DNA from 4 places in the Rhizobium sp. WYCCWR 11152 genome. Region 1 is predicted to be linked to each of the others. Evidence: predicted binding sites of a transcription regulator. Region 1 holds the regulator's gene; each other region holds the start of a gene.
What was found. The regulator LexA, encoded in region 1, represses DNA repair genes until DNA is damaged. The targets are predictions, from matches to a motif close to TGTTCNNNNTGTGTTCNG.

Region 1 (7,952 bases):
GGCTCTCCATCTGGCAGGGACCGGCAATCAGCGACAGGCGGCCGGTATTGGAAAAAGTGACCTGGCCTTGGCCTTCGCCGATCCTGACTTCGGAATTCGTATCAGTGCTCATCGTGTTTCCTCGAAGGCGAAGAGCGTGCCCTGCCCGGGCGCGGGCTTCACCAGAATGCGATTGTTCTTGCGCGTGTAGGTCACCCCGTTAGCAGCCAAATGCGCTTCTGTCACGGCAAGATCGGCGACAGTGAAGAGGATTGCCCGGCCGCGCAGGCCGCGATCGGCGGATGAGCCGGCGATGTCGAAATAGGCCTCCAGCCCTTCCGGCGTCATCAGGCTGATTTTCGCATTCGATGCTGCGATATTGACGCCGAACCCGGTCTTCTCGACTGCCGATTGCGCCACCGCAAGGCTGACGAAGGCAGCGAAGGCGGCCGGCTCCGGCGTGCAAAGCGCGATCTCGACTATGCCGGTGACACCATTGGCATGCGCCTCCAGCGCGGCGCGGTCGGCCGGCAGCGGATTGACGCGCTCGACGCTGAAAAGCAGGAGATCCGGCGCGCGCAGGTCGCCGGCAAAAGCCAGCTTGAAGCCGGCAATCGCCTCGGAACCGTCCGGCATCGTCATCGGCCGGGTGAACTCCAGCATCTCGCCGGCGCTCGATCCGTTGCCGACGAAATTCTGATGATCGATGCCGGCATCCTTGCTGCCGAAAGCCAGCCCCGAAAGCCCCTCCTCGCCGCAGCGGAAGCGGAAGGCCTGGTTGCGGGCGGTGAAGACATTGCCTTGCCGCGCTGATGCCTCGCTCTCCTCGACGCTCGCAATCCCGAGCGGCTCCAGATAAGTCTTGTCGGCAAAGAAGACGCAGGCATTCTCCGTTCCGAAGGGATGGCGCGCATCGGCGGCAACGGTGAAGCCGAGCTTGCCGAGCCTCTCGCGCGCCAGATCGATATTGACGACCGGCAGCACGACATGATCCAGCGGGTGCGGTTTGGCGGAGTGCTCGTTCATGATATCCCCTCTCCTAACACGGCAGAGATGTGTGAGAGTGCCGCCCAAGGCAAGACTTGTGTGCCAATCCGGCGAATGAAAATAATAATCTCAACGAGTTGGCGCCAAGTTTTACGGAAATTTAGCTACTTGCGGAACACATATGGAACATATAGTGTATGTTCTGGATTTGTTTCAATCACGAGGTCACAACGTCGATGCTCACGCGCAAACAACAGGAGCTTCTCCTTTTCATTCATGAGCGCATGAAGGAATCCGGCGTTCCGCCATCTTTCGACGAAATGAAGGATGCCCTGGATCTCGCTTCCAAGTCCGGGATTCACCGGCTGATTACGGCGCTGGAGGAGCGTGGCTTCATTCGCCGCCTACCGAACCGCGCCCGTGCGCTCGAGGTCATCAAGCTTCCGGAGGCCTACAGCCCCAGCATCCAGCCCCGGCGCGGCTTTTCGCCGAGCGTCATCGAGGGCAGCCTCGGCAAACCTCAGCCGGTCGCCGCCCCCGCTCCCGCAAAACCCGTCGCCGACAACGGCAACTCGGTCTCCGTGCCGGTCATGGGCCGAATCGCTGCCGGTGTGCCGATCTCGGCGATCCAGAACAACACCCACGACATCGTCGTTCCGGCCGACATGCTCGGTTCCGGTGAACATTATGCGCTGGAGGTCAAGGGCGATTCGATGATCGACGCCGGCATCTTCGACGGCGACACCGTGATCATCCGCAACGGCAGCACTGCAAGTCCTGGCGACATCGTCGTTGCTCTCGTCGACGACGAGGAAGCGACACTGAAGCGCTTCCGCCGCAAGGGCGCCTCGATCGCGCTGGAGGCCGCCAACCCGGCTTACGAGACCCGGATTTTCGGGCCGGACCGTGTCAAGGTTCAGGGTAAACTCGTCGGCCTCATTCGCCGCTATCACTGACATTGGCTAGGCTCGATTCGGTAAAGCTGTTGCTGCGCCAGTCATAGGCGCGATGGCGCATCCATGGCCGCGACAATGCATCGAATGCGGTTGCGACCTCCAGGCCGGCGTCCGTGAAGCGCAACTCGATGGATCCGGTCCTGCGCAGCGTCTCACCGGTGAAGAGCGTCGCACCCGAGCGGCAGCTGTTGAAGCGAAGGCGGACCGAGGTCACGACGATATCGGCCGCGTCGCATGCCGGACCGAGATAGGCGGCATTGTCGATGACAGCAACCACCTGACCATTGGCGAGCCTTGATGTGCACCAGGCCTTCTTGACGCAGGAAAAGCGGTTTGCGTCACCGCCCGCTGTGGCCGCCCGCATCGCGGTCCTTGCTTCGTTCTGCTGATCGCGGGAAAGCCTGACGCGGCGGTCTTCTCCTACCGGCGGGATAGCAGGACCATCCAGCATCTTCGGCGGATCATGCCTCGGCAGGACCAGCGCTCTCTGCCACTGGTCGAAGATGAAATCCGGCGGTCTTTCACGGTTGGACGCCATGGCCGCCGCCTCGACGATTGCGACGAGACTGCCATCCTCCGAAATCACCAAATCCGGCGGACGGGGACCCGGCAGAAGCAGCAGGATGAGCGTTGCGACCGCGATGATCGATGTGCCGACATGGCGCAACCGGGTGCGGAGCAGCGTCAGCAGCAGAAAGCCTGCCACGGCGACGGCGAAATACCAGGCGGGCAAGCGGCCGACGTCTATATTGCCATCCCAGCCGGACACCGTCTTTGCGACCGCGATCACCAGATCGAGGCCGAATCCCACCACCTTCCAAGGCAAAACGTCCAGGCCGAAAGGCATGAGCAGCATCGCCAGCAGGCCGGCCGGCATGATGATGAAGGAGATGATCGGCATTGTCGCGAGGTTTGCCGGCAGGCCGTAGGCGGTCAGGCGATGAAAATGCTCGATCGAAAACAGCGCGGTGGAAAAACCGCCGATCAGCGAGGTCAGGAAGATGCCGCCGAAGAAGCCCGCAACCGTAACGAATGGCCTGATGATCGGCAGCTTCAGGAAGGCGTTTTCGCGGACGCGCCGGTCCTTCCACAGCTGATAGCCCGAGACCAGCGCCAATGTCGCTGCAAAAGACATCTGGAAGCTCGGACCCAAAACCTCGGACGGCGAAATGACGATGATGACGAGCGCGGAGAGAGCGACATTGCGCAGGCTGATCGACGGCCGGTCGAAGAAGACGGCAACCAACATGATGGCCATCATGATGAAGGCGCGTTCGGCAGAGACCGCAAAGCCCGAAATCAGGAAATAGGCGGTGACAGCGATGAGCGCGCCGGCGGCAGCGATCTTCTTCGTCGGGTAGGCCTCAGCAATGCCGGGAAAGAGGCTGAGCAGCATCCGGAAGCCGACGAAGAAGATGCCGGCCGACAGCGCCATGTTGAGGCCGGAGATGGCGATGATATGAGCCAGACCGGACTGGCGCAGCGCCTCCGTCGTTTCATTCGAGATGGCACGCCGCTCGTCCGTCACCAGAGCAGCGGCGAAAGCGCCGGTGTCGCCGGGCAGGATCGACCTTATGCGGTCACCAATGCCGCTGCGCAGCCGGTAGAGCCCTTCGAGCAGCGTTTCAGCCGTCGATCTGGCAGCCTGGGGACCAGCCTGCGCATCGACCTTCGTCGGTGCACCGTAGAAGAAGCCGTTGGCGCCGATGCCATCGAAATAGGCACCGAAGGAGAAGTCGTTGAGTTCGGGAAGTGCCGGACCTGCCGGCGGCGTCAGCCGCGCCCTGCCGGTAATGATATCGCCGATCTCGAAGGCCGCGTCCGCGCCGCGGGCGATGGCGGTGATGCGTTCCGGCCGCCGCTTCAGCTCCGGTGCCTTAGTGCCGGTGACCGCAAGAATGTAGCGCCACCGCCCGCGACCATCGCCTTCGCGCCGCTCGACACGGCCGGTCACCGTGGTCGTCACTGATGAATCGAGGATCACGGTCGAAGCCCGCCGGCTCTCGAACTGCGCCGTGACCATGCCGCAGACCACGAGCGAGAGCGCCAGCAGCGTTGCCCGCACTGCCGCCCGGCTGCGGCTGGCGATGAGAACCGCCACTGTCACCGCCGACAGGCAGAGCAGTGATGCAACGAGGGGAAAATCCGATGCCGCGAGAAACCAGACGGCTGACCCAGCGCCGAGGAAGACCGGCGAAAACAGCAGCAGGCGGCCATGGTCCGCCTCTTCGCCCAGCATGCGCATGCCGGCACGCAGCACTTGCGAGGCTGCGGCCGGCAGCCGGTGGCGCAATGGTGTCGCCGACTGCGTCCGTGTCGGTCGCGTCACCACGACAGGTGGTGAAAAACTGGAGGAGTCGGCAAGGCCTTCGCCTGCTTCCGGCCGCAATTCGACTGTCGTCAACTCCTGCATGAACCGCCCAAGCCCGGCTGCGAAGGCGGCCAGAATGCAACCTCCAATCAAATCCGGCAAGAATAATCGATTGAAATATGAGGGAAAATCGCGAGCGCCAAAAGACCAGTCGAATCATCAGCTTCCGATATGCGTGCGGCTCATCGCTGCAGTGCCTAAAAGGTGATACCGCAATGCACAAAATGCCATCACGGTAACTTGGCATTAGCTTCGCGATCATATAGCTATCGGTGAGGACGCTTAACCCCTATGGCGCTTTTATGGCGCCACCGCCATTTCGGAGGATCAGCATGACGGATCAAAGCGCTACAATAAAAATCGGTGACAAGTCTGTCGACCTTGCTGTCAAAAGCGGCACGATCGGCCCGAGCGTCATCGATATCGGTGCCCTCTACAAGAACACGGCTTCCTTCACCTACGATCCGGGTTTTACATCGACCGCATCCTGTGAATCGAAAATCACCTACATCGACGGCGACGAAGGTGTCCTGCTGCATCGCGGCTATCCGATCGAGCAGCTCGCCGAGCACGGCGACTTCCTCGAAGTCTGCTACCTCCTGCTTTACGGCGAACTGCCGACCACCGTGCAGAAGAAGGATTTCGATTACCGCGTCACGCACCACACCATGGTGCACGAGCAGATGAGCCGCTTCTTCACCGGCTTCCGCCGCGATGCGCATCCGATGGCCGTCATGTGCGGCTGCGTCGGCGCGCTGTCGGCCTTCTATCACGACTCCACCGACATCACCGATCCGCACCAGCGCATGGTCGCCAGCCTGCGCATGATCGCCAAGATGCCGACGCTTGCCGCCATGGCCTACAAATACCATATCGGCCAGCCCTTCGTTTATCCGAAGAACGACCTCGACTACGCCTCGAACTTCCTGCGCATGTGCTTTGCCGTGCCTTGCGAGGAATATGTGGTCAATCCGGTGCTTGCCCGCGCCATGGACCGCATCTTCATCCTGCATGCCGATCATGAGCAGAACGCCTCGACCTCGACCGTCCGTCTCGCCGGTTCGTCGGGCGCCAACCCGTTCGCCTGCATCGCCGCCGGCATCGCCTGCCTCTGGGGGCCTGCGCATGGCGGCGCCAACGAAGCGGCGCTCAACATGCTGAACGAAATCGGCACGGTCGATCGTATTCCGGAATATGTCGCCCGCGCCAAGGACAAGAACGATCCGTTCCGCCTGATGGGCTTCGGTCACCGCGTCTACAAGAACTACGATCCGCGCGCCAAGATCATGCAGAAGACGACGCATGAAGTGCTCGGCGAACTCGGCATCAAGGACGATCCGTTGCTCGAAGTGGCGATGGAGCTGGAGCGTATCGCGCTCACCGACGAATATTTCATCGAGAAGAAGCTCTATCCGAACATCGACTTCTATTCCGGCATCACGCTGAAGGCGCTGGGCTTCCCCACGACCATGTTCACCGTGCTCTTCGCGCTTGCCCGCACCGTCGGCTGGATCGCGCAGTGGAACGAGATGATCGAGGATCCGGAACAGCGCATCGGCCGTCCGCGCCAGCTCTATGTCGGCGAACCGAAGCGCGATTACATCCCGGTTTCGAAGCGCTGATCGCTTCCAAAGAACCCAAAAGAAAACCCGGTCAGAAACGACCGGGTTTTTTCTTTTTCAGCACGTCGAGAAGGATCTCGGCGGCATGCTCGCCGGGCGGTGTTTCGGTCTGCATGCGTTGCCAGACGAGATCGTAGCCCTCGTTCATCGCCTTCAATTGGAACGTGTCGGCCGACAGCCGCTCCATCCAGCGCGCCAGGCTGGCGCCGCGGACGATCTCGTTCAGATATTCCGGCACGACGGCATAATCGGCGATGATATTGGGCAATGCGCCCGTCCACACCTTAATGCGCCGGGCGAGCAGGCGGATAATCCAATCCGTCTTGTAAACGGACACCGTCGGCACGCCGGCAAGGGCGAGTTCGAGGATCACCGTGCCGGAAGCTGCCATCGCCGCATCCGCCTCGGCAAAGGCCTTCCATTTCTGCGTCGGCCCGACCGCCACCTCCGGCGGCGTGGCCCAGCCGGCGACGAGCCCCTTCACCAGCGCTTCGTTGTGCGGCACGGTCGGCAGCAGGAAGCGCATCGGGCCGTTGCGGGCAACAAGTTCCTTGGCCGCATCCTCGAAGAACGGAAGCAGTTTAGCGATTTCGGAGGATCTTGATCCAGGAAGCATCAGGATCGCCTTGCCCGCTCCCTCGACGGGTGCGCGCATGGCGCGCTGCCGCCGCGCTTCGAGCAGCGCCGGATCGGCGGTCAGGCGATGGCCAACATAGGTGGTCTCAGGCCCGCCGAGCGCACGCATTGTTGCCGGCTCGAAGGGCAGGACGGCGAGCACATGATCGACATAGGCGAGCATGCGCGTGGCGCGATATTCCTTCCAGGCCCAGACGCTCGGACAGACATAATTGACAACCGGCAGATCGGGCAGCGCGGCGCGGACACGCTTGGCGACGCGATGGGTAAAATCCGGGCTGTCGATGATAAGAAGAATATCCGGCCTTGCGGCGATGATGGCAGCCGTCGTCTGGCGGATCAGGGTATAGAGCTTTGGCAGCCGGCTCAGCACCTGGGTGATGCCCATGATCGACAGCTCGGAGAAATCGAACAGGGATCGCAAGCCTTCGGCCTGCAGCCCCTCGCCGCCGACGCCGACGAGCTCCACCGGTCCGCTATGAATTCGCTTCAAGGCGGCGATGAGATCGGCACCGAGCAGATCCCCCGACACCTCGCCGGCAATGACGGCGATCTTCAACGGCGCCCCGTTCATTCAAGCCCCCATGCCGGCAGGCCGCGATCGATGCCACAAACGAAGAGCCCAGCCTCATCGGCGGCTTTGATGACGGCGGCGCGATCGAGCACCAGCGAGCGGCCGGCCTCGACGGCGACGCCGGCAAGGCCGGCTTTCCTTGCGTTCAGGACCGTGGAAACGCCGATCGCCGGCAGGTCGGCGCGGATATCCTGCTGCGGCTTGCAGAGTTTGACGAGTGCGCCACGGCGGCGCGGCGAGATGCGCCCGGCGGCTCTAAGATCCGCGACACGCTCCAGCATCTCGTCCGTGCCCTCAAGACCCTCCAGCGCGACGATACGCCCGCCGATGGCGACGGCGCCCTGCCCGACATCGAGCCGGCCGAGCATTTCGGCGGCTTCCGCCGCGCGGTTGATATCGCGCCGGTCTTCTTCGCCCGGTATCGCCGTGCCGAGCGGGCCGACGGCGGCAAGAAGGTCGGGGGCGATCTCATGGGCACCGACGACACGCCGGCCGTTTCCCTCGATCAGCCGGATCACCATCTGCAGCACCCTATCGTCGCCGCCGGACAGTAAGGTGCGGATCGTGGCCGGCATCTTCATCAGAGTGCGCAGCGTCGGGCGCACCTCGCGCCATTCCGGCCGACGCCGCACGCTGCCGGACATGACGACACGGCCGATGCCGTAGCGGTTCAAGAGGCCCTCGAGAGCTGCAAAATCGCCGACGCCGATGACGGCATGATCATACCCTTCCCAGCGCCGGTCGCTTTCGTCCTTCAGCGCGACGATGACGGGATTTTCGCCCGCCGCGCGCGCAGCTTCGGCGACATAGGAAGGCAGAAGGCCGCC
Region 2 (7,952 bases), on a different contig from region 1:
GTCCAGGGAAGCCCAAAATGCCCGCATTTCGTCGTCCGTTCGAATTTGTCCCAGAGCCCGCGCGTCCAACAGGACACGCTAAGGACGCTCTATTACTTTGAATTGACGCACGATCCTTTGTCGAAAATCGCTTCCGATTTCGGGATTATGCGCTCGTTAAAATCCGGCGCAAAAATACACGAGATTGTGGCCGAGAATAGTCCGTTTCGGATAATTCGACCAAGCGGGACGCGCTTCACCGCCCTCAATGGAAAAAGCCCTCCGCATGCGCGATGCGAAGGGCTGGATACTGTTTCACGTGAAATATCAGGCGGAAAGCGTCTTGAACTCGGCGAGGATCGCATCGCCCATCTCGACGGTGCCGACCTGCCTTGCGCCATCGGCCATGATGTCGCCAGTGCGAATGCCCTTGTCGAGCACGTTGGCGATCGCCTTTTCCAGATCGTCGGCTTCCTTCACCAGATTGAAGGAGTAACGCAGGCACATGGCGAAGGAGGCGATCATGGCGATCGGATTGGCGATGCCCTTGCCGGCGATGTCAGGGGCCGAGCCGTGCACCGGCTCGTAAAGCGCCTTGCGCTTGCCGGTCTTGCCGTCAGGCGCGCCGAGCGAGGCCGATGGCAGCATGCCGAGCGAGCCGGTCAGCATGGCGGCGACGTCGGAGAGCATATCACCGAAGAGGTTGTCGGTGACAATGACGTCGAACTGCTTGGGCTGGCGCACCAGCTGCATGCCGCCGGCATCGGCCAGCATGTGTTCGAGCTGGACGTCGGAATATTTCGCCTTGTGCGTCTCGGTTACCACCTGGTTCCAGAGCACGCCCGACTTCATGACGTTGCGCTTTTCCATGGAGCAGACGCGATTCTGCCGCGTGCGGGCCATTTCGAAGGCGACGCCGGCGATGCGCTCGATCTCGTAGGTATCATAGACCTGCGTGTCGATGCCGCGCTTCTGGCCATTGCCGAGATCGATGATTTCCTTCGGCTCGCCGAAATAGACGCCGCCCGTCAGCTCGCGGATGATCAAGATATCGAGGCCTTCGACCAGCTCCGGCTTCAGCGACGAGGCCGCAGCAAGGGCCGGATAGCAGATGGCGGGACGCAGGTTTGCGAAGAGCTGCAGATCCTTGCGCAGGCGCAGCAGGCCGGCTTCCGGGCGCACTTCGTAAGGCACGCTATCCCATTTCGGGCCGCCGACGGCGCCGAACAGAACGGCATCGGCGGCAAGCGCCTTCTGCATGTCGGCTTCCGAGATGGCAGCGCCATGCGCATCATAGGCGCAGCCGCCGACAAGGCCTTCGTCGGTGACGAAACCGGCATTCATCGCCTCGTTCATATAGGCGATGATCTTGCGGACCTCGCCCATTGCCTCGGGACCGATGCCGTCACCCGGCAGCAGGAAAAGATTGCGCGCTGTCATGAAACCCTCCTGGGAAAAACAAGTTGCGGTTTCTTAGACCCCGGAAATGGGCATTTCAAGCGACAGAAGCGGTGAATCGGTACGCTTCGCTCCGAGCCGCGACGGTTGCTCCTGCGTCCGCAAACGAATTAGAACGGTGACCCTGTCTTTATTCTGGATGGTTCCCATGCCTTTCGCGCCTCTCCACCTCGACACGCCCTTGCTCCAGACGGCACCTGGCTACAGCGCCAGCGGCAAACCGCTCTGGCTGAAGCTCGATGCGCTGCAGCCTTCCGGCAGCTTCAAGCTGCGCGGCGTCAGCCGGCTTTGCCAGCACGAGGTGGAAAATGGGGCGCGCGAAATCTTCTGCGCTTCCGGCGGCAATGCCGGCATTGCGGCGGCTTATGCCGGCCGGGCGCTCGGTGTGCCGGTCACTATCGTCGTGCCGGAGACGACGGCAGCCGACGTACGCCAGACGATTGCCGCAACGGGCGCGAATGTCCTCGTTCATGGTTCGGTTTTCGATGAGGCCAATGCCCATGCGGTCGAACTCGCCCGGAGCCGCAAGGCAACCTATGTGCACCCCTTCGACCATCCGCTTCTGTGGGATGGCCATGCCACGCTGATCGACGAGGTGGTGGCGAAAGGGGCAAAATTCGATTGCGTCATCACCAGCGTCGGCGGCGGCGGGCTGCTTGCCGGCATCGTCGAGGGGTTGAAGCGCAACGGGCTTTCCGATGTGCCTGTTATCGCCGTCGAAACGGAAGGGGCGGCTTCGCTCCATGCCAGCCTCAAGGCGAATGAGCGTATCACCCTTCCCGCCATTACCTCGATTGCCAATTCGCTCGGCGCGCGGCAGGTGGCGCAGTATGTCTTCGACCTGCCGCAGCAGCATCCGATCGAAAGTGTTGTCGTCAGCGACGCCGATGCCGTTGCCGCCTGCCTGAAATTTGCCGATGCACAGCGCGTTCTGGTCGAGCCGGCTTGCGGTGCGGCCCCTGCGGTTGCCGATGTGCATGCCGGGCTGCTTCAGCGCTTCGATAATCCGCTTATCGAAGTCTGCGGCGGCATCGGCGTGTCGCTCGAAAAACTCAGGGCCTGGAAAGAGAAGTTTCTTTGACCCACACCAAAGAAAAAGCCGGGCGTAAGCCCGGCTTGATCGGTAACCGATTGGAAGGGCTCAGGCTGCCCAGGGGTGCGAAGCGGCGTTCTTCTTTTCGAAGCTGTCGATCGCCTTGCCCTTTTCCAGGGTCAGGCCGATATCATCGAGGCCGTTCAGCAGGCAGTGACGCTTGAACTCGTCGAGATCGAACTTGATCAAGCCACCATCGGGGCCGGTGATCTCGAGGTTTTCGAGGTCGACGGTCAGGATGGCGTTGGAGCCGCGCGAGGCGTCGTCCATCAGCTTGTCGAGATCTTCCTGGCTGACCTTGATCGGCAGGATGCCGTTCTTGAAACAGTTGTTGTAGAAAATATCGGCGAAGCTGGTCGAGATAACGCAGCGGATGCCGAAATCCAGAAGCGCCCAAGGTGCGTGCTCGCGCGAGGAGCCGCAGCCGAAATTGTCGCCGGCAACCAGGATCTTGGCATCGCGATAGGCCGGCTTGTTCAGCACGAAATCCGGGTTTTCTGAGCCGTCTTCGTTATAACGGGCTTCGGCGAAGAGGCCGGTGCCGAGACCGGTGCGCTTGATCGTCTTCAGATAATCCTTCGGAATGATCATGTCGGTGTCGACGTTGACAACCGGCAGGGGCGCTGCAACGCCCGTGAGCTTCACGAATTTATCCATGACCCATGCTCCATTTCAGCAAATCTACTTCCAGAATTTGCATCTAGTCCAGTTTTTCGCCGAAATGAAGGAGAATCTTCCACAGATGGCGGCCACGCGACGTTTCGCGCGGTCCGCTCAATTGCGCCTGTCCCTTATTTGGACGCTGCGTTCAACCCCCAGAGGACGCCGAACGGATCACGAAGCTGGCCATAGCGGTCGCCCCAGAACATCAGTTCGACCGGCATGACGACTTCGGCGCCGGCGGCAACCGCGCGATCCCACCAGAAATCGATATCATCGATCACCAGCTGGATTGCAAAGCCTTCATGGCCTTTGAAGGGATGGCCATATTCGGGATAGGCGTCCGACAGCATCAGGGAACTGCCGTTGATGTAGAGATGCACATGCATCGTTCTGCCGCTCTCGTCGACCGGCACGAGATATGCCTCTTCGGCGCCGAAAGCCTTCTTGTAGAATTCCGCAGCTTTCACCGCGCCGCCGACCGTAAGATAGGGCAGCAGGCCGTTCTTGACCGGTGGCATCTTGGTCGGGTTGCTCTCTGTCGTCGCATCCATGCTTGTCCTCCATTCGTTTTTTGAACGCCGGCTGAATGCCTGGCTGCTTCAAGGACGTAGCATGGAAGCGTGATCCGACAGTGTCGGCCGAAATTTTTCGGCGAACCAAAATTTTCAGCAAAAAGGTGATCAGAGATCGATGATCGTGCCGCGGCCGTCGTTCCAGACCCGCATCTCGCGCTGGCCGTTATTTGCCTTGGCGCGGACCGGAGCGGGCTTCATCTTCATCGAAAGCGCGCGTCCGACCATGAGCACGGTCAGGATGCCGCCGACGGCAAGCGTCACTGAAAAGGTGAGAAGCAGCATCGCCACGAAAACGGTGGCGCCGGCAAGCATGAGGAAGATGGAGCGAATGTTCTGCATGTTAGAGACCTTTCTTCGGAAAGGAATGTGGTCCTTCTCTTTCCTCTCTGCAAGGCAAGCATGGCTTTTTGTTGTTCTGTGGGAGGTTCTGGGGTGGGCTGCTTGCTTCGGCTTTCAAAGCTTGGCAGTAATTCGCCATGAGCCGAAACCCGACGACCCGCCCCATCCGCCTGCGCCGTTCGGTGCTGAGCGTGCCTGCCATCAATCCCCGCGCCCTTGAAAAAACCCATGCGGTCGATTGCGATGCGGTGATCTTCGATCTCGAGGATTCCGTGGCGCCGGAAAAGAAGGCGGAAGCGCGGGAAAATCTGAGGAATTTCTTTTCGGCTCGGCCGCTCCAAGGCAAGGAGCGGATCATCCGCATCAACAGTCTGTCCACCAATTTCGGCCTGGCGGACATGGAGCTGGTGACGGCGCTTGGTCCCGATGCCGTGCTGCTGCCGAAGGTCGACGAGCCGCAGGATGTCATGGCGGTGGGCGACCTTCTCTCCGAGGCCGATGCATCGGAAGATCTGCGCATCTGGGCGATGATCGAGACACCGCGCGGCATCCTCAATGCGGCTGCTATCGCCGAAGCCGGGCGCACGCCGGGCTCACGGCTCGATTGTCTCGTCGTCGGGCTCAACGACCTGCGCAAGGAAACCGGCGTGCTGCCGCAGCCGGGGCGGAACTATCTCGTGCCGTGGCTGATGCAGGTCGTCCTTGCGGTCAGCGCTTACGGGCTCGATGCGATCGACAGCGTCTTCAACGATTTCAGGGACGAACAGGGTTTCGATGCCGAATGTCTGCAGGGCCGGGCCATGGGCTTTGCCGGCAAGATGCTGATCCATCCGGCGCAGATCGAGCCCGCCAACCGGCATTTCGGTCCGGATCCGGCAGCGATTGCGGAAGCGGAGGCGATCATAGCAGCCTTTGCCGACCCCGCTTCCGATGGGCTGAATGTCATCAATGCAGGCGGGCGGATGGTCGAGCGGCTGCATCTTGTCCAGGCGGAAAGTCTGGTCCATAAAGCGCGCCTTAACGCAGCCCGCCAGGCTGCAGCACGAAAGACGATGTGATGAAACTCTACCGCTTCCTGACCGGTCCCGACGATGCTTCCTTCTGCCATAAGGTCACCGCCGCCCTCAACAAGGGCTGGTCGCTGGAGGGCTCGCCGACCTATGCCTTCAATGCCGCAACCGGTGCGATGCAGTGCGGCCAGGCCGTCGTCAAGCATGTCGAAGGCAAGGACTACGATCCCGAGATGAAGCTCTCCGAGCAGTGAGGTTTTAGCGCATAACCCCCGAAAATCGTAATCGATTTTCGGGGGTTATGCGTGATTGAAAGTGATAGAGCGTCCTTAGCGCGTCCTTGGACGCGCGGCGCTCTATCGTTCGGCGGCTTCCTCGGCGCTTGCCTCGATCCGCTCCATGTCATCGTCGCTCAGCCCGAAATGGTGGCCGATCTCGTGGATCAGGACGTGGGTGATGATGTCACCGAGCGTCTCGTCGTTTTCAGCCCAGTAGTCGAGAATGGGACGGCGGTAGAGGCGGATGCGGTTCGGCATCTCGCCGGTTTCCACCGTGAAACGTTCGGAAATGCCCCTGCCCTCGAAAAGGCCGAGCAGATCGAAAGGGGTTTCCAGCGCCATGTCCTCGAAAACGTCGTCATCGGGGAAATCTTCGATCTCGATCGTGAGGTTGGTCGTCAGTTGGCGGAATTCATCCGGGAGATGGCTGTAGGCCTCCATCGCCAGCGACTCGAAGGCGCTGATCGTCGGCGCATGGCGGTCCCGCCAATCATCGCTCTGGTCTATGCGGGCCATGAATATTCCTTCCTTTGCGGGCCCATATAGAACCTTTATCGCCGATTTTCGAGTGCGGAATCAAAGGCAGGAATATTTTCATAGAAAATGGCCGTTGACTCTTCATTAGCTCTCTGGAATCTATAAGAACATAACAGGAACAAGACGGATTGGAGAACGCCATGGCGCAGCACGCCCTGGCGCGCGAGCGGCTTTTTGCGCTCCGCGAAACCATCGCCAGACTGGAGGGAAGGCCCGCGCCGGCGCTTGCTGCAGCGGAACGGGAAGCCGTGGCGGAAGGACGTAAGACCCGCCAGGAGCGCACGCTGCCGCCCCTGCCGTTTGGGGTGGAGTTTCTCGACGGGGCGCTGGAAGGCGGCCTGCCGCTCGATGCGATCACCGAATTCCGTTCCGCTCTGTCTCGCGATGCCGGTGCTGCAAGCGGGCTGGCGATGGCTGTTGCCGCGCGGCTGCAAAAACAGGAAGCGGATGCCGGCCGCCTTCTGCCGTTGCTCTGGATCGGCGATGCCGTCGGCACGCTGGAGGCCGGCCGTCCCTATGCCCCCGGGCTTCGGGATTTCGGACTGAGCCCGGAGCGGTTTTTCCATGCGGCGCCGCGTAAGCTGGACGAGGCCCTCTGGCTGGCGGAGGTGGCGGTGGAAAGCGCTGCCTTCTCGGCCGTCATCTTCGAAGTGCGGGGCAATCCCGTCCATTTCGGCCTGACCGAAAGCCGCCGGCTCAGTCTCAGGGCGCATACTGCCCGCCGTCCGCTCTTTCTTGTCCGTCAGGCCGGAGCGGAGGAGGCAAGCAGTGCGGTCTTCCGTCTGCATGTCGAACCAGCCCCGTCCGCTCTGCGGTCGTTGCCGGATGGATCGACACTTTCCGGCAGCATCGGCAATCCGATTTTCCGTCTGACGCTGGAGAAGAGCCGAAATCCGGCCCCGCTCTCCTTTCTTCTGGAGTGGAATCCCTATGAACGCGAATTTCTCCCTGTCGCCGAACCAAACCTCGTTCGTCCTCCAAGCGAACAGTCAGCGCATTCTGGCGCTCAGCTTCCCGCATCTGCCAACGGATCGCATCGCTCGCAAGCGATGGGGGCTCTCCTGGCGTTCGAAAGGGCGTCCTGAGACGCCGCCTATCGTCTGTTCCGGCAAGCTCAACAATGCCATGCGGCTGACGGCACTGGACGAGTTGGCCGAAAGGCTGGGGTTGAGGAAGGAGCTGGGCGTTGCCGAAGCGCGCGCCATGTACCCGATGCTCGAGGTCGCGGAAGAGAATACGGCGGCCGACCGCCGGTTGCTGGAGGCAATTGCCGACTGGTGCGACCGCTATACGCCGCTGGTGGCGTTTGACGGCAAGGACGGCCTGTTTCTCGACATTAGCGGCTGCGCCCATCTTTTCGGCGGTGAAAAGGCGCTTCTCAAGGATGTGCTGTCGCGGCTTTTTCATATGGGGTTCGATGCCCGCGGTGCGATCTCATCGTCACCCGGCCTTTCCTGGGCCGCGTCCCGCTTCGGGCAAGGCGGCGTGATCGAGGACGAAGAGACGGAACATGTGCTGATGTCCTTGCCGGTTGCAGCCTTACGGCTGGAAGGACAAGCCGTCGATGCCCTGAAGAAGCTCGGTCTGAAATATATCGGCGACGTCATCGATGCACCGCGAGCGCCGCTGACCCGCCGGTTCGGCCCGGAGCTGCTTCTGCGTCTCGACCAGGCGCTGGGACGTGAAGAGGAGCCGGTCTCGCCCCGGCGTCCTGTTGCCAGCCTCTCGGCCGAAAGCCGGCTGATCGAGCCCATCGGGACGGAAGAGCAGATCCTTGCCGTCACCAGGCAGGTCGCCTTATCGCTGCAGCCGTCGCTGGAGGCGCGGGGGGCTGGCGGGCGGGTGTTCGAACTGGTCCTGTTCCGCGTCGACGGCAGGGTCTTTCGTATCTCCGTCGGTGCTTCGCAGCCGCTTCGCGAACCAAAGTTCATCGCCGGGCTTTTTTCCGAGCGATTGCAGGCGGTCTATGACGATCTCGATGCCGGCTATGGCTTCGAGATCCTGCGGTTGAATGTGCTGC
Region 3 (7,952 bases), on a different contig from region 1:
TGCTGTCATCGGGCTCTTCCGGGAGCTCGGCGAGACCGCGATCGGGCAGGAAGTCGTCGAGGACCGGTATATCGGTCTCGGCCTTGCCGTTGATGTAGACGGTGATGGGGCCGTCGCCCGCGGGATCGGTGGTGACGAAATGATGCGTCTCGTCGGTGCCGAGCGAAGTTGTCCCGCTGTCCTCGGTATTCTGGATATAGCTTTCAAGATCCTCGGCGATCTTCAGGGCGCCATCATAGGTATCGGTGCGGTGCAGGCCCGCAAAAGGCGTGAAGATCTCTGCCTTGGTGCTGAAATCCGCCAGCCGCTCGATGACGAAACTCGTGTCTCGAGGCGCATGGACGCCGTCCGTCATATCGAGATAGTCGTCGTCATAGAGTGCGTTGACCTGGAGGACATGACTGATCGCCGAACCAGGTCCGGCAAAGACGGTCAGTTCCGGCTCATCCGTGAGCACGATATCCGTAGGATCGCCGAAATGCGGTAACGGGATGTCCTTTCCGGCAATCGCCGCCAGCTTCTCGAGGCTCTCTTCGAAGACACGGCCGAAATGGCGCGTTGGGCCATATTCGATTTCGTAGCTGCCGCTTTTGTAAATGATGCCCGGATCGTAATCCTTGAGCTGGAGATCGGAAGAGAAGGCGGCGCTAAAGGCATCCTGATCCGGCAGAGCCGGTCCATCCGCGCCCGGTCCTGCGCCTTCGGCATAGTTGGTGCGCAACCTCATCTCGTCGGTCGTCATCTCGAAGAGACCGATGAAGTGCGCAATGATTTCCGAAATCTTCTCGATATGCATGGTTCGGCCCTCCCATTCGAGATGACGATCGGCCTTGGAGGCACCCGCCGGGAGCCGTGGTGTGGTCGTCAAATCGTTTTCAAGCAGTCAAACTGCACCGGCTTGAGCCGGTGCAGTTCGTCTTGGTCGCTGGAGGTCAGTGTCAGGTGCTGGTATCCTCGCCGACGTCGGAGACACGAGAGTTGCCGCCGATGACGCTGGAGTCGACCGTATTGCTGAGCAGGTTCGCACCCTGAACGAGCTCAAGGTGGTAGCCGGAATTGGCAAGGATTGCCGAAGCGTCCGCTGCGCTCGAGCCAGTGGCGTCGTCGCCAGCCTTGAGATCCCAGCCTTTGCCGTCCATGTCCAGGCCTTCTGCACTATTGGCGGTGCCGCCATTGGCATTCAGGTTGTTCTGGGCTCCTTCGTTGTCCATCTTGATGTTCCAGGCGCTATCCTGGTCGGCCAGATGGTTCGCCTGGACGGCGCTGAAGCCGCTGTCATTGCCTGCGCCGGTCAGCGAATTGTTCAGGATGCTGTCGACGTCGAGAGTGAAGGAGAAGTCGTCCCCGAGGTTGAAGGTGAGGTCGTGTCCGGCAACGCCGAGGTTGGAGTCCTTGACGTCCTCGATGACGGCGAAGTCTGTGTCCGTCTTGTTGAAGCTGTCGGAGGTGTTGTTGCTGTCGGAGACCGTCTTCGTATCCGTCTCCGTCTCAGTAACGGTCTTGATGTCGGTGTCGGTTACGGTCTTGGTATCGGTGTCCGTGATCGTCTTGGTGTCGGTATCGTTGTCGCTGTACGACTTGCTGTCATAGCTCCAGTCGTAGTCGTTATTGGAGTCGGTAGTCGTCGTGGTCTTGGTGCTCGTATCGTCGTCGGACTTGTAGCTCCAGTCATATTCGTTGTCGCGGTTGTCGCCATTGTTGGCGGCGACATCAATCTCCGCCTTGACGTCCACGTCGACGCTGTTGTCGGTATTGTCGCGATTGTCGCCATTGGCGACGCCGCCGACATAACCGGTCGAGCCGTCGTCGACTTCAGTTGAATTGACAGCGCTGTTGGCAAAGCCGTCGGCAAGCGCCCCGACCTTGGTGATTTCGATATCGTCAGACATTCAAGTTTCTCCAGAAAAAAACCGGAGCAGCTTTTCGAAATCCCTCTCATCTCAAATGGGATTTTACTCGCGCTCGCTCCGATGCGGTTAACATCGGCAGATGTATTCGATACTGGTCATCTGCGGCTTCTTCGCGATTTGTTGATCAAACCGTTGGTATTGGGAACGTACGTACTCAGTACAAGGCCGCACATATCCGGCTCCGAATCCTGAAAGGATAAGGAGTGGTCGGGTTTTCTTTTCGTTGAGTTGCCCTATAATGGAGGCCATGCATCAAAAACGCATAACGATACCTGGCTTTTCCATGTCGCCACTTGGACGACGATCACAGAATGCTGGAAAAAATGCGGATCCGATAGACACCAATTCGGGCTAAGGCCGATTTGCCCTGCCCGAATAGCCCTCGAACAGCTCCAGTCGTCGGAGCGCTAAGATCTGTTCGGCGTCGGCATCGGCGAGCAGCTATAGTCGAGGGCTCCCCGGCATTCGCTGCAGGGTTGAAAGGCACCTGTCGACGGTTTGCTGTCTCATATCCGGCCCGCCCTGCATAACTAAAATATGACAATTTGTACTGAAATATTACATTCAACTGATCATCTATAGTCGGAGCAAATATAGCCCTGAAGTATATATTGCAGCGAAAATACAACCAAAGCTTTGTATCGTATCGCTTTTTGTCCGTTAAAACTAATCACTTTGGGCCATTTCCTTCCTTCTCAATCCGTATTAACATAATTAAGAAATGTCTAAAAAATAAGGCGATGACATTCGGGGCCGGCATTTCTTACTATCTTATACCCGCCATCGCTCAACGTTTTAGTAAAGTGTAACGCTAGGGGAGGCGTAAATGTTCATGACAGGCTCAGGAATGGAGAATGCGGACCAGGGAAGGAAGTTGGGTCCGTCCGGAGATAATATACTAGTGGTAGCAAAGGCGGATCTATTTTCAGAATGCATGGTAGAAGCACTGGCAAAGAAATTTCCGAACTGTGAAGTGTCAAGCATAACGAGTACAAAGCCGATGCTGGAAAAAGATGCCAGCGATATGAAACTCGTTTTATTTTATCATATACCCGGCCCGGAGCTTCACGAAGCGTTGCAGGCTGCCCGCGAAAACCACCCTGAAACCTCGATCGGACTTGTCGTCGAAGCTATCGACATGCTCGAGCCCTATGTCAGCCGGCTGGTAGAAGCGCGGATCATCGATGGCGTCCTGCCACTCAACCTGCGGCTCGATGTCTTCATGGCTGCAGTGGATCTGCTGATGAAGGGCGGCGAACATTTTCCGTCAGCACTTCTCAATCGCCTCACCAACAAAAACGCCCAGCTGGAGCCTTCACTCTATCAGACAAAATCGGTCGATGCGGCCCGCAGCAATGCGCTCAAGCTGAGACGCGACAGCATCTCCGCTTTGACGACCCGGGAGGTTCAGATCCTGGATCTCATATGCAAGGGCACGCAGAACAAGATCATCGCCGACAAGCTGCATCTTTCCGAGAATACCGTGAAGGTTCACGTCCGCAACATCTACAAGAAGATGAACGTCCGAAACCGCACGGAAGCTGCATCCCGTTTCTTCAACGAGCATCCCGCCGGTGAAGACGACATGTCCGGCCGGTGGCGCAATTGATCTGACGCTTTTGCTTCAGATCGGGGGGCGTGCAAAGCAGCGTGACTTCTGTCCGAAGCCGCTTGGAGAGCAGATATAGGGCGCCGAGCCATGATAGGCTACGGCGCGGACCATTGCCCCCGCCGGGCGCTCGGCCCGATTTGCCGGATAGGCATACGCCTTGGAAACGCGCGGCGCCTCGACCACGGCGATATTCTTCTTCGCGACGACCGCGATATCGTCGTCGACGACCGTGCAGGCCGTCAGTCCGATCGCAAGAAGCGACGTTCCCCAGGCGAACATCGCCGAGCGGATACGCCGGCCTTTCAGCTGCGCTGCATCTTGTTTTTTCAACATGCCAAAACCCCTCGCATATGGCGCTTCCGGATGCAAGACCGGCGGTGCAGTTGCGCTCGGCCAATCTCCCGTCTTCCCCTTTATATTAGCTGCATTGAGTGGAGCTTGAGCGACGGGTGAAAGCATTGTGGCGGAGAAGTGTTAAGTGTGATTAATCATCTGTTACCTTGAAGAATACTTGTGTAATTATTTTGGATACTTGAACCTTTTAAAGTTGACCTTCACGCTAATCGTCTTATCATTTGAGTAGTAAATCAGTTATACCAAGAATAACTACAAAGTTATTCATGTCTTGATAGGGAGTTCACGAACATCCAGACGGATAGGAAGACTTGAAGCGCATAAATAAATCAAAAGACTAAATCCAGGGGAAGGAGTTTGTAATGCGTAGTTTCGTTCCCAGCGAAAGCCATTCTGAAGTGTCAGGCATCCCGGTAGCGCAAGCGTTGCGCACCGTTCTTGTGAATGGCGGGGGAGGTTTCCTCGGTTCACATCTCTGCGAAAGGCTTCTGCAGCACGGCCACCGTGTCATTTGCCTCGATAATTTTTCCACCGGCCGCCGTGCGAATGTCGATCACATTGCGTCGAACACTCGCTTCCACATCGTCGAGCATGATGTTCGCCAGCCCTTCGACATCGAAGCGTCGCTCATCTTCAATTTCGCCTCCCCGGCCTCTCCGCCCGACTATCAGCGGGATCCTGTGGGAACGCTGCTCACCAACGTGCTCGGCGCCGTCAACACCCTGGATTGCGCGCGAAAGACGGGTGCGATCGTCGTCCAGTCGTCGACGTCGGAGGTTTATGGCGACCCGATCCACAGCCCGCAGCACGAATCCTATTGCGGCAATGTCAACCAGATCGGACCGCGCGGCTGTTATGACGAGGGCAAGCGCAGCGCCGAAACCCTGTTTTTCGACTATCACAGGACTTATGGCGTCGACATCAAGGTCGGCCGCATCTTCAACACCTACGGACCGCGCATGCGCCTGGACGACGGGCGGGTGGTTTCCAATTTCATCGTGCAGGCCCTGCGCAACGCGGATCTGACGATTTATGGCGATGGCCAGCAGACCCGTTCTTTCTGCTATGTCGACGATCTCATCGAGGGTTTCCTGCGTTTTTCGGCCGCCGGCAGCGCCTGCAACGGCCCGATCAACCTCGGCAATCCAACCGAAATGACCGTTCGACGCCTGGCGGAAATCATCCGGGACCTGACGAACTCGCGTTCCCGGATCGTCCACCTGCCGGCGGTCACCGACGACCCCCGTCAGCGGCGGCCGGATACTTCCCGGGCCATGGCCGAGCTTGACTGGCAGCCCCGCATCGGGCTCGAAACCGGCTTGGCTCGCACCGTCGACTATTTCGACGGACTGCTCGCCGGCACAGAGAAGGCGGAGGTCGTATGAGATGCCCCGCTACATTCTCGTCACCGGCGGCGCCGGTTTCATAGGCAGTCATATCTGCAAAGCGCTGTCGCGCGGCGGCATGATCCCGGTTACCTACGATAATCTCTCGACCGGACATGCCGACAGTGTCCGCTGGGGGCCGCTCATCCGGGCGGAACTTGCCGACGCAGCCGCGCTGCGCCGGACCCTTGCCGAGTTTTCGCCCGATTGCGTCATCCATTGTGGTGCCAATGCCTATGTCGGCGAATCCGTCGAGATGCCGAGGAAATATTACCGGAACAACGTCGTCGGCAGTCTGACATTGCTGGAGGCCTGCCTCGACCAGGATATCGACCGGATCATCTTTTCGAGCAGTTGCGCCACCTATGGCGTCCCCGCCTCGCTGCCGATACGGGAGGAAAGCCCGCAGCACCCGGTCAATCCCTATGGACGCACCAAGCTGATTTTCGAAATGGCGCTCGAGGATTTTGCCGCTGCCTACGGCATCCGCTTTGCCGCACTGCGTTATTTCAATGCGGCCGGAGCCGATCCAGACGGCGAGCTCGCCGAGCGTCATCAACCCGAGACCCATCTCATCCCGCGCGCCCTTCTCGCCGCCGCCGGCAGGCTGGAGCGGCTCGATATCTTCGGCACCGATTATGCGACCGAGGACGGAACCTGTGTTCGCGACTATATTCATGTCAGCGATCTCGCGCAGGCGCATCTCGCGGCCGTCAATCATCTGTTGGCGGACGGCGGCTCGCTCAGCGTCAATCTCGGCTCCGGCCGGGGCACCTCGGTGCGCGAGATTCTCGAGGCGATCCATCGCGCCAGCGGCCGCGAAGTCCCTGTGCGTTATCGCTCCCGCCGCGTCGGCGATCCGCCGATCCTCTTTGCCAATACTGCAAGGGCGAAAGCGGAACTCGGCTTCTCGCCGGCTTTCTCGGATATCGATACGATCATCCGCACCGCCGGTCCCACCTTCGGGCTGGAGATGAGGGCATGAGCAATGTCTCGCAAATCGGCCATGGCGTCAGGACGGCCAAAGCCGTCACTGCTGATGCATTCGATCCTGTTTTCACCGGCTGGAACCGTGTCGCCTATGGCTTCGGCATTCTCTGCTGGCTGACGGCACTCGGCTATTTCTGGATCTGGTGGTGCCAGTCCGCCCATATCATTTCCTGGGCCACCTTCGTGCTCGTCACCCTCGTGCTTGCCTGGATCACGCTTGTGCCGGCCTATTTCATCCTGATCTTCCTCGATGCGAGGACGGTCAGCCCTCGCGCAGGGCTGCCGGAAGGGCGGGTGGCTATGGTCGTCACCAAGGCGCCGTCCGAGCCCTTTGCCGTCGTCCGCACTACGCTGCAGGCGATGCTCGACCAGATCGGCGTCGATTTCGATGTCTGGCTCGCCGACGAGGACCCTTCGGAGGAAACCAGGCGCTGGTGTGCGGCGCACGGCGTGCTGATCTCCACCCGAAAAGGTGTGGCGGAGTATCATCGCACCACCTGGCCGCGCCGGACGCGTTGCAAGGAAGGCAACCTCGCCTATTTCTACGACCATTTCGGCTATGCGCGCTACGATTTCGTCGCCCAGTTCGATGCCGACCATGTGCCGACGCCGACCTACCTCCGTGAAATCCTGCGCCCCTTCGCCGATCCCGAGATCGGCTACGTCTCCGCTCCGAGCATTTGCGATGCCAATGCCGGGACAAGCTGGGCGGCGCGCGGCAGGCTCTATGCGGAGGCAAGCCTGCACGGTTCGCTGCAGACGGGTTACAACAACGGCTGGGCACCTCTTTGTATCGGCTCCCATTATGCGGTTCGCACCGCCGCCCTTCGTCAGATCGGCGGCCTCGGCCCGGAACTTGCGGAAGACCATTCGACGACGCTGATGATGAATGCCGGCGGCTGGCGTGGCGTGCATGCCGTCGATGCGATCGCGCATGGCGACGGACCGGCGAATTTCACCGACCTCGTCGTCCAGGAATTTCAGTGGTCGCGCAGCCTGGTCACCATTCTGTTGCAGCATTCGCGCCGCCACATCATGCATCTGCCCTGGCGGCTGAGGTTCCAGTTCGTGTTCTCGCAGCTCTGGTACCCGCTCTTTTCCGTCTTCATGGCCATGATGTTCCTGCTGCCGGTTGCTGCGCTGCTGACGGGCCGTGTCTTCGTCAATGTCACCTATCCGGATTTCCTGCTGCATTTCGCGCCGATGTCGATTGTCTTGACGCTGTTTGCCTTCTTCTGGCGGACAACGGCAACCTTCAGGCCGCACGATGCGAAACTGCTCGGCTGGGAAGGGCTTGCCTTCATCTTTCTGCGCTGGCCATGGTCGCTTGCCGGCAGCCTTGCCGCTGTTCGCGACCATATCTGCGGCTCCTTCGTCGATTTCCGCATCACGCCGAAGGGAAGGCAGCAGCAGCGGTCTTTGCCGCTGCGCGTCATCGCGCCCTATATCGGGCTCGCCGGCCTTTCCGCCGCCGCAATGATGTTTGCGACCGATGCCGCGGCCGCCCAGGGTTTTTATGTTTTCGCCATGATCAACCTCACGGTCTACCTGTCGCTGACGGTACTGATCGTTATTCGCCACGCGGTCGAAAACGATCTGCCGCGGCTGCCGCAATCGCGCGGGCTGTGGCTTGCGACAGCCACCGGGCTTGCGATTTTTGTCGCCGGCGGCACGCAGGCGGGGAGCCACGGCCTGCGCGGC
Region 4 (7,952 bases), on a different contig from region 1:
GCATTCCTCGATCTGCCGCTGCAGGGCTTCGATTTCCTCGCGGCGCGGACGGTGAAGCGCGACACGGCGCATCATCGCGAGCCTGGTCGTGCGACCGACGGCGATGTTGGACGGCGATCCCGACACGGAATAACCGGCACGGAACGGAGTTTCCTCCTCGGTTTCGGCCAGGCGCCGCTTGGCAAGGTCGGGCAGTTCCAGATCGTCCAGGAACACATCGAGGAATTCCTCGCGCGTCAGCACGAAGCGGAAGCCGTCCTCGCCGTCGCCCTCACCCGCATCCTTGGGTTTTCCGCCCCGGCTCCCTGGCGGGCGCGGAAGAATGTCGCCTTCGACGAAGGCCCTGTTTCCCGGCAGGATATGGTCGCGGATGCCGCCGTCGCCCCTTCTCAAGTTCGGCTCGGCCATTCCATCGATCGGCAGGCTGATTTCCCCGCCGTCGAGCACATCGCGAATGTTCCGGTTTTGCAGAGAACGTTTTACCGCCTGCTGCACGGCGCCTTTCATGCGCCGAAGAAACCGTTGCCGATTTTCCAGACTTTTACCGCGCGGATTTAGCCGACGGTCGACAATGTGCATATTGGCTCCACATTAACTTGCCTGTTTGACGCGCATGTACCATTCGACGAGGCGCCGAACCTGCCTCTCCGTGTAACCCCGCGCGGCCATGCGCGAGACGAATTCGCTGTGCTTCTTTTCCGTTTCGGAATCCTTCTTCGACCCGAAGGAAATGACCGGCAAAAGATCTTCGACCTGCGAGAACATTCGCTTTTCGATGACTTCCCGGATTTTCTCGTAGCTCGTCCATGACGGATTCTTTCCGCCGTTGGCTGCCCGCGATCTCAAGCAGAACTTGACGATTTCGTTGCGGAAATCCTTCGGATTGGCGATTCCTGCCGGCTTTTCGATTTTCGTCAGTTCCTGGTTGAGGAGCTCGCGATCGAGAAGCTGGCCGGTATCGGGATCCTTGAAGTCCACGTCTTCGATCCAGGCATCGGCATAATCCACGTAGCGGTCGAACAGATTCTGTCCGTAATCCGCATAGGATTCAAGATAGGCCTTCTGGATTTCATTTCCAATGAACTCTGCGTAACGCGGCGCAAGATCGGCCTTGATGAATTCCAGATATCGCTTCTCGACATCGTCGGAAAACTGCTCGCGGCGGATCGACTGCTCCAGTACATACATCAGATGAACCGGATCGGCACCGATATCCGTGGTGTCGTGATTGAAAGTGGAGGCGAGCACCTTGAAGGCGAAGCGGGTCGATATGCCGTCCATGCCCTCGTCGATGCCGGCGGCATCCCGATATTCCTGGACACTACGGGCGCGCGGATCCGTCTCCTTCAGGCTTTCGCCGTCATAGGTGCGCATCTTCGAGAAGTACGTCGAATTCTCATGCTTGCGCAGACGTGAAAGCACGGAGAAGCGGGCCAGCATTTCGAGCGTTGCCGGGGCGCATGGCGCATCGGTGAGTTCCGATCCCTCGATCAGCTTCTCGTAGATCTTCTGCTCTTCCGTCACGCGCAGGCAATAGGGCACCTTGATCACGCAAATACGGTCGATGAACGCTTCGTTGTTCTTGTTGGCCTTGAAGGTCTGCCATTCCGCCTCGTTCGAATGCGCAAGGACGATGCCGGAGAAGGGGATGGCGCCGATATTCTCGGAGCCGATATAGTTCCCTTCCTGCGTCGCCGTCAGCAGCGGATGCAGCATCTTGATCGGCGCCTTGAACATCTCGACGAATTCGAGCACGCCCTGATTGGCGCGGTTGAGGCCGCCCGAATAGCTGTAGGCATCGGGATCGTTCTGGGAATAGGTCTCCAGCTTGCGGATATCGACCTTGCCGACCAGCGACGAGATATCCTGATTGTTCTCGTCTCCAGGCTCGGTCTTGGCGATGGCGATCTGGCGCAACCGCGAAGGCTGTACTCTGACGACGCGGAAGCGGGAAATATCGCCCCCGAAATCGTCGAGCCGCTTCAGGCACCACGGGCTCATCAGTCCGCTCAGGCGCCGCAGCGGAATGCCGTATTGCTCCTGCAGGAGCGATCCCATCGTGTCCGGGTCGAACAGGTTGAGCGGACTTTCGAAAACGGGGCTGATCTCGTCACCCGCCTTCAGCACGTAGATCGGATGAAGCTCCATCAGCAGCTTCAACCGCTCGGCCAGAGATGACTTGCCGCCGCCGACCGGGCCGAGCAGATAGAGGATCTGCTTGCGCTCCTCGAGCCCCTGCGCTGCATGCCGGAAGAAGGAAACGATGCGTTCGATTGTCTCTTCCATGCCGTGGAAGCCGACAAAGGCCGGATAGATCCGGATGGTCCGGTTCATGAAGATCCGGCCGAGGCGCGTGTCCCTGGCAGTATCGACCATCTGCGGCTCGCCTATCGCGGCGAGCAGCCGCTCGGTCGCATTGGCATAGGCAAGCGGTTCCTTTTTGCAAAGATCGAGATACTCCGAGATCGACATATCGGTCTCGCGACGCGCATCATAGCTGCGGGTGAACGCATCGAATACGGATTCGCTCAGCATGGGCCCTCCATCAAGGTTAATGCCACAGGCTCTAGGTCGTCATACCAAAGGAGATGGCCACGACATTCCTAAGAATCAATAGTTTCGCAGGTATATTCCACGCTCACCGGCTGTTTCTGGCAATGCACAAAAACGTGCGTGCACCGGTTATTTTTTTACTCTACGAAACTGTTTCTTATTGTAGTTGAGAAAAGGGCTATTGCGATATCAGCACATTTCGCGACGTGACAGAAAGATGAAAAGGGTGTGCAATGTCGCCCGTGATTCGAGCTCTGGAGAAATCGACGATTTGGCTGTGAAACTGCCCAAAGTCGATGCGGGACAGCGTGTGCCGATCCGCTCCAGACATGCTGGAAAACGGCGCATCCCAGCCATGCGCCCCGCATCGTGATCATGCGGCTACCCGGCGCGACTCAGCCGTTGAATGCCTTCTCCAGCGCGGCGACATCGATCTTGACCATGCCGAGCATCACTTCGGTCACGCGCTTGGCCCGCTCGCGGTCGCTGTCGGCGATCATCTCGGACAGCACGCGCGGCACGATCTGCCAGGAAAGGCCCCAGCGGTCCTTTAGCCAGCCGCAGGCCTCCGGCGTGCCGCCATTGCCGAGGAAGGCCTCCCATATCCGATCGATCTCGGCCTGGCTTTCCACGAGAATCGCGATCGAAAAGGAATGGTTGAAACTATCGAGCGGGCCGGCCTTCATGGCCAGAAAGGCCTGGTCGGCGAGCGTGAACTCGATCAGCTCGACGCTGCCGGGAGGCCCGCTCGGCGTTTCCGCCGGCAATATGGTGGTGCGGCCGATCCTGGAGTCCGGGATAACAGACACGTAGAATTCGACGGCTTCGCGCGCTTCCTCGGCGAACCAGAGATTTGAAACGACCTTCGGCATGAAACGGCCTCCTTGTTGACGGGTGTTGATCCGGACTGCTGTCCGATGATCCAAGGACGCCCCACCAGCGCCGGTTCCGACATGCTCCGATTGGAAATTTTTAGCCCCGCCCGCCCGCATGGCGACCACAGCCGGGCTCGGCGGTGGCATTGCCGCCCGTAACATACCGCTTGGAATAGCGCCGGCTCGGGAATGAAAGCAGAACATCTTTTCTGGTCTTTCCTTCCCGAATCACTACATTACGCGCCATGAGCAATAGTTTCGACGATATGCCCTTCTTCGACGAAGAGCCGGGCGAGATGGCGCGCAAGCCGCAGCCGCCTGCCGCAACCGCCGAAAGGGCGCCCGCCGCCAGTGGCGGCATCGCCGCCCGCGCCATGGCGGCTCGCGACGGCGGCAAGCGACCGGATTACCTCGCCGGGCTGAACCCCGAGCAGACCGAAGCCGTCGAAACACTGGAAGGCCCCGTCCTCGTGCTCGCCGGCGCCGGCACCGGCAAGACGCGCGTGCTGACGACCCGCATTGCCCATCTCCTCAATACCGGCCGCGCCTTCCCCTCGCAGATCCTCGCCGTCACCTTCACCAACAAGGCTGCCCGCGAGATGAAGGAGCGCATCGCGTTGCTCGTCGGCGGCGCCGTCGAAGGCATGCCCTGGCTCGGCACCTTCCATTCGATCGGCGTCAAACTTCTGCGCCGCCACGGCGAGCTCGTCGGCCTGCGCTCCGATTTCACCATTCTCGATACCGACGACGTCGTCCGCCTGATCAAGCAGATAATCCAGGCCGAAGGCCTCGACGACAAGCGCTGGCCGGCCAAGCAGTTCGCCGGCATGATCGACACCTGGAAGAACAAGGGTCTCGGCCCTGCCGATATCCCCGAGGGCGACGCCCGCGCCTTTGCCAATGGCCGCGGCCGCGATCTTTATTTCGCCTATCAGGCGCGCCTGACGACGCTGAACGCCTGCGATTTCGGCGACCTGCTGATGCATCCGATCGCGATCTTCCGCAAGAACCCGGATCTCTTGAAGGAATATCACGGCCGCTTCCGCTACATCCTCGTCGACGAGTACCAGGATACCAATACCGCACAGTACATGTGGCTCAGGCTTCTCGCCCAGCGCTCCAAGGGCGAGCCGCAGAACGTCTGCTGCGTCGGCGACGACGATCAGTCGATCTATGGCTGGCGCGGCGCCGAGGTCGACAATATCCTGCGCTTCGAAAAGGATTTCCCCGGCGCCAAGGTCATCAAGCTCGAGCGCAACTACCGCTCGACCGAACATATCCTCGGGGCCGCCGCCCATCTGATCGCCCATAATGAGGGCCGCCTCGGCAAGACGCTGTTCACCGACCGCTCCGATCCGGACGACGTCAAGGTGCAGGTCCACGCTTCCTGGGATTCGGAAGAGGAAGCCCGCGCCATCGGCGAGGAGATCGAGCAGCTCCAGCGCGGCAAGCATCTCTTGAACGACATGGCGATTCTCGTGCGCGCCTCCTTCCAAATGCGCGAATTCGAAGACCGCTTCGTCACCCTCGGCCTCAACTATCGCGTCATCGGCGGCCCGCGCTTCTACGAGCGCCTCGAGATCCGCGATGCCATGGCCTATTTCCGCCTGGTCGCTCAAGCCGCCGACGACCTCGCTTTCGAACGCATCGTCAACACCCCGAAGCGCGGCCTCGGCGATACGACGGTGCGGGCGCTGCACGACTATGCCCGTGTCCGCAATATCCCGATGCTTGCAGCAGCCGCCGACATCATCGAGACCGACGAGCTGAAGCCGAAGGCGCGAAAGGCGCTCTTCGACGTGATTCAATCTTTCCGCCGATGGCAGGAACTGCTTGAAAACACGCCGCATACCGAACTTGCCGAGCAGATCCTCGAAGAGTCCGGCTATACCGACATGTGGAAGAACGACAAGAGCGCTGAAGCCCCCGGCCGCCTCGAAAACCTCAAGGAACTGATCCGCTCGATGGAAAGCTTCGAGTCGATGCGCGGCTTCCTCGAACACGTCTCGCTCGTCATGGATGCCGAGACCAACGAGAACCTCGATGCCGTCTCGATCATGACGCTGCACTCGGCCAAGGGCCTGGAATTCGACACCGTCTTCCTGCCCGGCTGGGAGGAAGGCCTCTTCCCGCACCAGCGCTCGCTGGATGAGAGCGGCCGCGCCGGACTGGAGGAGGAACGCCGCCTCGCCTATGTCGGCATCACCCGCGCCAAGCACCGCTGCCACATCTGGTTCGTCTCCAACCGCCGCATCCATGGCCTCTGGCAGTCGACCCTGCCCTCGCGTTTCCTCGACGAACTGCCGGAAACCCATGTCGAGGTCGCCGAAATGGAGCAGAGCTACGGCGGGTACGGCCGCGGCGGCTACGGCCAGTCCCGCTTCGACAAGGCCGAACCCTTCGCCAACTCCTATTCCACTCCCGGCTGGAAACGAGCCCAGGCCAATAAGACCGACGCCACACGCGACAATTGGGGCACCCGCTCCGGCCACGCCGTCGAACGCATCGGCTATGGCGAAAGCGGCCCGAAGGGGCGCACGATCGAAGGCGAGCTGGTGGCGAAATCGACCTCGTCGGAGCCATCGAAATTCACGCTCGGCGATCGCGTGTTCCACCTGAAATTCGGCAACGGCAACATCACCGGCATCGAAGGCAACAAGCTGACGATCGAGTTCGACCGGGCGGGACAGAAACGGGTGCTGGACGGGTTCGTCGAGCGCGTCTGACCGCGTCAGCACGACGCGAAAAGGCTTACCCGAGCATCCGCATCCTTCCGAGCCCGAGAATATCGTTGATCAGGGCGACGCCAATGCCCGCAGCGACGATTCCCAATCCGATCAGAAAGAGCCGGCGAGACCGGTCATATTTGGCGGCAAACAGGGAGTCCCGCGCCAGCAAATCGGCAAAGACCTTCACCTGGACGGCAATGCCCACGGTCAGGAACAGCATCGGCAGAATATCGATGCGGCTCCAGTCATTGGGATTGGAGACCCAGACACTGATGAAATTAAGCGAGAAACCGAGGATGATCCCGGCCGCCGTCAGCGACCCGTTGCGAAACGTCGCATCGATCTTTTCGTCGGGATCCGGCTCTGACATGGCTTCGCTTCCGGCTTGCTTCTGAGTAAGAAAGGCAGAAATCATGACCCGGAGCAAGATCGGCCTGACGTCGCCTCTCGCAGAAAGCAGACGAAATGTCGCAGCCGCGCAAACGCGGGCACTCCGCCCAGAGCTCCTCCGCGCGCTGCGTTACGGCAATTTCGGGCCAACACCGGCATGGATTGAATCGCGCCCAGACAGCCGACCGCCCACAAAAGCCAATAAATCCAATGAAAAAACTTTGGTAACCGAAAGGTTAACGTGCGTTGCCTCACGTCGTCAATCGCACTTCTGCCCTGTCAAAACGTCGCTTTGACGCCTTTCGCAAATCAGCTTAGCCCAGAGGCTGCCCGCCCATGAAAGGCAGGCTTCACGACGAACTTTTCGAAGGAGGTTCAAGTGACCAGTGTTTCATCTCTCGGCAGCACCTTAACTCAATATCAGTCTCCGCTTTCCAGTCTGGACAAGAATGGCGACGGCGTCATATCGGCGGACGAGTTGGCCGCCGCCTCGCAGTCCTCTACATCGGCCACGACGTCGACCGAGAGCGACGACAGCAGCACCGACATCGTCAAGAAGATCACCGCCGACATCCTGTCGCTGATGCTGTCCATGCAGAAGACAGACAGCAGTGACGATCAGGGCGACGGCGGCGATCAGAGCGACGACGCTTCCAAGGGTGTCTTCGCCGCGATGGATACCAATGGCGACGGCAAGTTGACCGAGTCTGAATTTCTTGCCGCCGATCCGAACAGCATCAAGACTTCAGGCGACAGCGATCCGCTCCTCACCAAGGTGCTGAGCGACATGCAGACGGCCCTTCAGGCCTACCGCAATACCTACGGCGCTTCCGCCGTAGCAGGTGATTCCGCGGCCGAAGACGTGGCGGCGGTCTAGCTGGCCGAGATCCGGGCTCTGCCGGGGGAGCCTCGATCCATCGATGCCGCACAAAAGTATCCTACGTAGGCAGATCGATTTGCCGGCACTTGCCACCGTCGTGGGCCGTGTCTGCGATCCGGAAATCATGCACGCGCCTTCCCCCTCCGTTCCATTTCAACACGAGAACCGCCGCCGGCTATCGCAATGATTGCATTAGAGCATTCTGTTTCGAAGACTTACTACCGCTAGTGCCAGAATTAACACTTGCGCGTCCGCGCCTGGAAATCCACTAGTTGATCCATTCAGTGTGCTTGGCGTCTTACACTGCAATAGAGCGAAGGGATTGGCCTTGATGAAAGCGCTGCTGCTCGTCGATATTCAGAACGGCTTCTGTCCGGGCGGCAATCTGCCGGTGCCTGATGGCGACAAGGTGGTTCCCGTCGCAAACAGACTGATCGACAGCGGCAAATACGATCTGATCGTCGCCTCGCAGGACTGGCATCCGCCAGGCCACGGCAGCTTCGCCTCCGCCCATCCCGGTGCCGC

Region 2: G9X67_RS29355 (metallopeptidase family protein) is a predicted target of LexA. The motif match lies at 6,036-6,053, and genes of this name have one in related genera.
Region 3: G9X67_RS25395 (fibrinogen-binding protein) is a predicted target of LexA. The motif match lies at 1,901-1,918, and genes of this name have one in related genera.
Region 4: G9X67_RS06770 (UvrD-helicase domain-containing protein) is a predicted target of LexA. The motif match lies at 3,614-3,631, and genes of this name have one in related genera.

Annotation. Positions count from the first base shown of each region.
Region 1 covers NZ_JABFCP010000008.1:737,925-745,876, forward strand. The annotation lists gene kdsA (3-deoxy-8-phosphooctulonate synthase) at 1-112, opposite strand, end outside; gene G9X67_RS13415 (VOC family protein) at 109-1,005, opposite strand; gene lexA (transcriptional repressor LexA) at 1,203-1,922, shown strand; gene G9X67_RS13425 (ComEC/Rec2 family competence protein) at 1,903-4,335, opposite strand; gene gltA (citrate synthase) at 4,626-5,915, shown strand; gene lpxB (lipid-A-disaccharide synthase) at 5,947-7,125, opposite strand; gene G9X67_RS13440 (LpxI family protein) at 7,122-7,952, opposite strand, start outside.
Region 2 covers NZ_JABFCP010000020.1:404,394-412,345, reverse strand. The annotation lists gene lpxE (lipid A 1-phosphatase LpxE) at 1-27, opposite strand, end outside; gene leuB (3-isopropylmalate dehydrogenase) at 307-1,419, opposite strand; gene G9X67_RS29385 (pyridoxal-phosphate dependent enzyme) at 1,586-2,518, shown strand; gene leuD (3-isopropylmalate dehydratase small subunit) at 2,579-3,187, opposite strand; gene G9X67_RS29375 (glyoxalase/bleomycin resistance/extradiol dioxygenase family protein) at 3,322-3,744, opposite strand; gene G9X67_RS29370 (hypothetical protein) at 3,874-4,107, opposite strand; gene G9X67_RS29365 (CoA ester lyase) at 4,245-5,165, shown strand; gene G9X67_RS29360 (DUF1737 domain-containing protein) at 5,165-5,371, shown strand; gene G9X67_RS29355 (metallopeptidase family protein) at 5,474-5,911, opposite strand; gene G9X67_RS35180 (hypothetical protein) at 6,073-7,017, shown strand; gene G9X67_RS29350 (DNA polymerase Y family protein) at 6,929-7,952, shown strand, end outside.
Region 3 covers NZ_JABFCP010000011.1:767,017-774,968, reverse strand. The annotation lists gene G9X67_RS25400 (hypothetical protein) at 1-796, opposite strand, end outside; gene G9X67_RS25395 (fibrinogen-binding protein) at 939-1,889, opposite strand; gene G9X67_RS25390 (response regulator transcription factor) at 2,737-3,519, shown strand; gene G9X67_RS25385 (hypothetical protein) at 3,535-3,855, opposite strand; gene G9X67_RS25380 (UDP-glucuronic acid decarboxylase family protein) at 4,239-5,261, shown strand; gene galE (UDP-glucose 4-epimerase GalE) at 5,263-6,246, shown strand; gene G9X67_RS25370 (glycosyltransferase family 2 protein) at 6,243-7,952, shown strand, end outside.
Region 4 covers NZ_JABFCP010000006.1:158,791-166,742, forward strand. The annotation lists gene G9X67_RS06755 (YeaH/YhbH family protein) at 1-579, opposite strand, end outside; gene G9X67_RS06760 (PrkA family serine protein kinase) at 592-2,535, opposite strand; gene G9X67_RS06765 (VOC family protein) at 2,949-3,425, opposite strand; gene G9X67_RS06770 (UvrD-helicase domain-containing protein) at 3,674-6,154, shown strand; gene G9X67_RS06775 (hypothetical protein) at 6,180-6,527, opposite strand; gene G9X67_RS06780 (EF-hand domain-containing protein) at 6,927-7,424, shown strand; gene pncA (bifunctional nicotinamidase/pyrazinamidase) at 7,759-7,952, shown strand, end outside.